DNA from 2 places in the Clostridium sp. SY8519 genome. Region 1 is predicted to be linked to the other one. Evidence: predicted binding sites of a transcription regulator. Region 1 holds the regulator's gene; the other holds the start of a gene.

Region 1 (3,172 bases):
TAGCTCCGGTCGCTGTATCACCCTTCAGACCCGGCTCACACTCTGTGATCTCCAGCTCTACAAACAGCGGCGGCTCTACCGCGTAAATCTCTCCATTGTGGGCGCACATCTTAACCATGTCATTCTCTTTGACAAACTTCAGAGAATCTCCGATGGCTTCCTTGGTCAGAGCAACCTGATCATAGGTCTCCACATCCATGAAATAATAAAGATCTCCATCATTGTAAAGATACTGTTTGTCTGAACGTTCGATATGAGCCTGCTCGCACTTCTCTGTCGGCCGGAATGTCTTCTCAACGACACCGCCGCTCTTGATGTTTTTTAATTTGGTCCGAACAAATGCGGCTCCTTTGCCAGGTTTCACGTGCTGAAATTCGATGATCTGGAAGATATTGCCCTCCAGTTCGATCGTCATGCCGTTTCTGAAATCACCTGCTGATATCATTCATCTTCCTCCTTACAGTCGCATACCGCGACACATACTTTCTAATTATTTTATCGGAAATCTGTAATTATTTCAAGTATTACTTGCCGGCGGACTCTGCCTCCTCAATTTCGGAAATCAGTCCCACACGCATGGCATGGCGGTCTCCCAGCTCCTGCGCATTAAGATAGGCATCCACAATCGCATATCCCATTTCCTCGCCGACTACTCTTTCGCCAAAGCAGATTACATTGGCATGATTGTGCTCTCTGGCCAGGCGCGCGGTCACCGGTTCCGAACACACCACTGCCCGGATTCCCCGGAGCTTATTGGCCGTAATCGCCATCCCGGCGCCGGTTCCGCAGATCAGCACGCCCCGCTCGGCTTCGCCGTTCTGGATCTTTTTGCATGCGGCTGCCGCGATTTCCGGATAATTGCAGCGCTCCTCCGTGTCCGTACCCACATTAATCACTTCATAGCCTTTGGATTCCAGATAGCTCTGAATCTTCTTTTTCATAGATACTGCCGCGTGGTCATTTCCGATTACAATTTTCATAGGTCTGTTTCTCCTTCTCCTTCTGATTCCAGGCTTCTGCCACCATTGACATAACGCGCTTCCCACCAGGCTGCGCTTTTTCGGTCAGACGGGTCCTGGCGTTTTACATACATCCGGTAAAACAAAAGCACAAAAAACTCCAGCCGCCGCTTCAGCACAATCTGAATTTCTTCTTTCCAGTGAATATAACGTACAAGGATCGATGAAATCCCCGCACGATTGGCACCGAAAATATCCGTAAAAATCTGGTCTCCGATAAACAGCGTATTCCTTTTGTCTGTTCCCATGATCTCCATAGCATAACGATAGCCATCCGGAGATGGCTTGTGTGCGTCAAAGACATAGTTCACATGAACCGCGTCGTTAAACATTTTTACACGGGGTTCCTTGTTGTTGGACAGCAGACAGCAGGTAAATCCTATGCGCTTCAGCCGTTCAAACAGCCGTTTTGCCCTGCCGTTTGCCGGTGCACCATGGGTGACCAGCGTATTGTCAATATCAAAAATCAGCCCCCGGTACCCGTCCGCATACAGCTGTTCGAAATTAATCCGGTATACGGATTTCGTATAAAGTGTTGGATATAATCTGACCGCCATTATTTCTCCGTCTCCCGATCCAGCATTTTCTTCAATTCCAGTACAAAAGTATTCACGTCCTTGAATTCCCGGTAAACCGACGCAAACCGGACATAAGCCACCGGATCCAGGTCCTTGATTTTGTCCATCACCAGTTCCCCGATTACCGTGCTGGCAATTTCCTTCTCTGCCCGGGCATAAATTTCATTTTCCACATCATCGGTCAGCTGCTTGATCTGATCCACCGATACCGGCCGCTTGTGGCAGGCCCGCAGAAGCCCGGCCTCTATTTTGGATCGGTCATACTGTTCCCTGGTATTGTCCTTCTTTATTACAATCAGCGGAATGGTCTCTACTTTCTCATAAGTAGTAAATCGTTTCTTGCAGTCATCGCACATGCGTCTGCGGCGGATAGACGCATTGTCATCCACCGGGCGGGAATCAATCACCCGCGTATTGTCACTGCTGCAGTATGGGCATTTCATCGCTCATTTCCTCCCGCTGCTTTTATACATTGAAACGGAACAGAATCACATCCCCGTCCTGCACCACATATTCCTTGCCTTCCAGTCCTACCAGGCCCTTTTCCCTGGCAGCTGCCAGAGATCCGCATTCCAGAAGATCCTTATAGTTCACTACTTCCGCGCGGATAAAGCCCCGTTCAAAATCGGTATGAATCTTGCCGGCTGCCTGGGGTGCTTTTGTCCCCTTCCGGATCGTCCAGGCACGGGTTTCGTCTTCTCCCGCAGTCAGGAAACTCATCAGGCCAAGAAGATCATAGCTTGCCTGGATCAGCTTCTCCAGGCCGGACTCCTTGATCCCCAGCTCTTCCAGGAACATGGCCTTCTCATCGTCGTCCAGTTCCGCCATTTCTTCCTCGATCTTGGCACAGATCACAAACACGCCGGATCCTTCTTCTTTCGCCAGTTCACGGACTGCTGCCACATGGGGATTGGAGGCACCGTCATCTGCCAGATCATCTTCCGATACATTCGCGGCATAGATCACCGGCTTTGCGGTCAGCAGATTCAGGGAACGGAAAAAGGCCTGTTCGTCCTCATCATCGCTGAGTTCAAATGTTTTGGCCAGTTTGCCGTCTTCCAGATGCGCTTTGATCCGTTTCAGGAACTCAACCTCTGCCGCCAGCTTCTTATCCATGCGGGCGCCTTTGCTGCCTTTGGCAATTCTGCGGTCCAGAATCTCAATATCCGAAAAAATCAGCTCCAGGTTGATCGTTTCGATATCGCTGGCCGGATCAATTTTTCCATCCACATGCACCACATTGGTGTCCTCAAAACAGCGTACCACGTGTACGATAGCATCCACTTCGCGGATGTTGGCCAGGAACTGATTGCCCAGTCCTTCTCCCTTGCTGGCACCTTTCACCAGTCCGGCAATATCCACAAATTCAATCACCGCAGGGGTTATCTTTTTGGAATGATATAATTCTCCCAGAAGATTCAGCCGCTCATCCGGTACGGACACAACTCCCACATTGGGGTCGATAGTACAGAACGGATAGTTTGCTGACTCTGCGCCTGCTTTCGTCAGTGAATTGAACAATGTGCTTTTTCCTACGTTTGGCAGGCCAACGATTCCTAGTTTCATAATGTTTTA
Region 2 (3,172 bases), 1.3 Mb from region 1:
GGTACGGTCTACAGTCAGGAAGCTGCGGCAGCCCATGCATGTGTATACATCCCCCTGTTTCAGCTCCTTCATCTTCTTTTCAGAAATATAGTCCGGAACCATGCGTTTGGCGGTGCATTTCGCGGCCAGACGGGTCAGGTAGTAATATTTGCTGTCTTCATGGATGTTATCTTCTTCCAGCACATAGATCAGCTTCGGGAAAGCCGGTGTGATGTATACACCCTGCTCATTCTTGATTCCCTGGATCCGCTGTTTCAGGATTTCTTCCGTAACCATGGCCAGATCATCCCGCAGCTGTCCTTCCGGCACTTCATCCAGATACATGAAAATCGTGATAAACGGTGCCTGGCCATTGGTGGTCATCAGTGTGATGACCTGATACTGGATCAGCTGAACGCCCTGCTGCACTTCTTTTTTCAGGCGCAGCTCCGCGATCCGGTTGATGGTCTCCTCATCTGCTTCAATGCCGCATTCTGCCAGATTTTCCCTGGCTTCCCTGCGGAATTTTTCACGGCTGACATTGACAAAAGGCACCAGATGCGCCAGTGAAATGCTCTGGCCGCCATACTGGGAGCTGGCAATCTGAGCCACTGCCTGGGTCGCGATATTGCATGCCGTGGAAAAGCTGTGGGGCTTCTCGATCAGGGTTCCGCTGATAACCGTGCCGTTCTGGAGCATGTCCTCCAGGTTCACCAGACAGCAGTTGTGCATATGCTGGGCAAAGTAATCCGCGTCATGGAAGTGGATGATGCCTTCTTCATGGGCTTTCCAGATATCTTCCGGCAGCAGGAAACGCTTGGTGATATCCTTGCTGACCTCCCCTGCCATATAGTCTCTCTGCACGCTGTTGACCGCCGGGTTTTTATTGGAATTTTCCTGTTTGACCTCTTCATTGTCATACTCCAGAAGAGTCAGGATCTGCTGATCGGTGGAATTGGATTTTCGCACCAGCGCCCGTTTGTAACGATAGGTGATGTAATTGCGGGCCACGGAAAAGGCCCGCTGATTCATGATCTGATTCTCCACCAGATCCTGGATCTCTTCCACGCTCAGCGCCCGGTTCATTCCCTCACAAATGGTACGCATATTTGCGGAAATCACCGCGATCTGCTCTTTGCTCATCTGTTCGCTCTCCGGTACCGAGCGGTTCGCTTTCTCTACAGCTGCCGTGATTTTGTTAAGATCAAAGGTATCTTCTGTTCCGCTTCTTTTGATGATCTTCATGTCCGTTCTCCCTTGCACATCCTGTCTTTTCCCTGCCGGGAATCTGTCATTGTATTGTTGAACAATTGTAAAGAATTGCCTTATGCGCACAACAAGCGGTCCTGGTTGGGACACGCTTGCTGGTTTCTGTACAATATCCTGTTGCTTCGTTACTATAGATGCTACAACATCTAGTGGCATTTTTCAAGAGATAACTACCACATCTAGTATTTTTGTCCGTTTTTCACAAAAAACGTCTTTTTTATCCGCGAAGTTTTTCAATCGCTTTTCTGATTCTGTCTACAGACTCTTCCTTGCCCAGGACCTCCATCAGTTCGGTGGCTCCGCCCGGTGTCATCTGTTTTCCGGACACTGCGGTACGGATCGGCCACATCACATATCCGACTTTATATCCTTTTTCCGAACCATAGGCCTTCAGCATGGCGAACAGGGCGTCATTGCTGAAGTCTTCCTGGGCCTCCAGCAGAGGCAGGACCTCTTCCAGCAGCGCCAGGGATTTCTCCGGGTCAGTCTTCATCTTCTTGTGGGTATACATGGATACCTCATACGCCGGCACCTCTTCGAAGAAATCGATGTGCTCCCTGATCTCCGGAAGGGTTTCGATTCTTGTTTTCACCATCTCCGCGATATGGCGCAGATCCAGATCCTTATGGATCACTTCTTTGATGTAGGGCTCCGCCAGCTCATAGAAGCGGTCGGAATCCATGGCCTTGAGATATTCCCCGTTCATCCATCTTAACTTGACCATGTCAAAGACTGCCGGAGACTTATTGATATGACGGTAATCGAATTTTTCAATCAGCTCCTGCAGGGACATAATCTCCTGGTTGTCCTCCGGGCTCCATCCCAGCAGCGCCACAAAATTCACGATGGCTTCCGGCAGGAATCCCTGCTCCACCAGATCTTCATAGGAAGCATGGCCGCTGCGCTTGGAAAGCTTCTGGTGCTCTTCGTTGGTAATCAGCGGGCAGTGGATATATTTCGGTTCTTCCCATCCGAAGGCGTGATACAGACGGGTGTATTTCGGCGCGGAGGACAGATACTCATTGCCCCGCACCACATGGGTAATATGCATCAGATGGTCATCTACCACATTGGCAAAATTGTACGTGGGATATCCGTCTGACTTGATCAGGATCATATCGTCCAGTTCTTCATTGGGCTGGGAAATATCTCCGTAAATCTCATCATGGAACGATGTGCTGCCCTCATTCGGCACATTGATGCGGATGACGTAGGGCTTGCCCGCAGCCAGATTCGCTTCAATCTCTTCTTTGGACAGATGCAGGCAGTGTTTGTCATAGAAGGAGATTTCCTTGCCGCCGATGTTCTGTTTCAGGCTGTCCAGGCGCTCCTGGTCGCAGAAACAGTAGTAAGCCTCTCCCTTCTCGATCAGTTCCAGCGCGTACTTCATATACAGACCGCTCTTGCAGCGCTCACTCTGCACATACGGGCCATATCCCCCGTCTTTGTCCGGACCTTCATCATGGATCAGGCCGGTCTCCGCCAGGGTATGATAGATAATGTCTTCCGCTTCCGCCACAAACCGTCCCTGATCCGTGTCCTCGATACGGAGTACAAAATCTCCGCCTGCATGTTTCGCGATCAGATATGTATAAAGAGCCGTTCGTAGATTTCCCACATGCATCCGTCCGGTAGGGCTCGGTGCGAATCTGGTTCTGACTTTTGCCATTGCTATACCTCTTTCTTTATCATAAATTGCGCCTTGTCTGCTGTCTGCCGTCCGCATCCGCGGTCCGCGCAATTGCCCCCTGGCAAGGCGTCGGTATTTTCCTCAGGGCACACTAAACGATTATACTCCAGCCGGGTCAGATGCACAACCAGAAAATCCCGCGGCGGGCTGCCGGAAAAAAATCACGGCAGACTGCCGGAAAAGTCTCGGCAAACTGCCGGAAAATGTCCGCAGCAGTCCGCCCGGATATTGCGC

The links. The regulator NrdR, encoded in region 1, represses ribonucleotide reductase genes. The targets are predictions, from matches to a motif close to CACNANATNTNGTG.
Region 2: the regulator NrdR is predicted to act here: its motif matches at 1,387-1,400, upstream of nrdD (anaerobic ribonucleoside-triphosphate reductase).

The regions. Positions count from the first base shown of each region.
Region 1 covers NC_015737.1:2,716,994-2,720,165, forward strand. Annotated here, with positions in the region: gene efp (elongation factor P) at 1-445, opposite strand, end outside; gene rpiB (ribose 5-phosphate isomerase B) at 525-980, opposite strand; gene CXIVA_RS12585 (YqeG family HAD IIIA-type phosphatase) at 977-1,576, opposite strand; gene nrdR (transcriptional regulator NrdR) at 1,576-2,040, opposite strand; gene ychF (redox-regulated ATPase YchF) at 2,063-3,163, opposite strand.
Region 2 covers NC_015737.1:1,440,831-1,444,002, reverse strand. Annotated here, with positions in the region: gene nrdD (anaerobic ribonucleoside-triphosphate reductase) at 1-1,224, opposite strand, end outside; gene gltX (glutamate--tRNA ligase) at 1,466-2,917, opposite strand.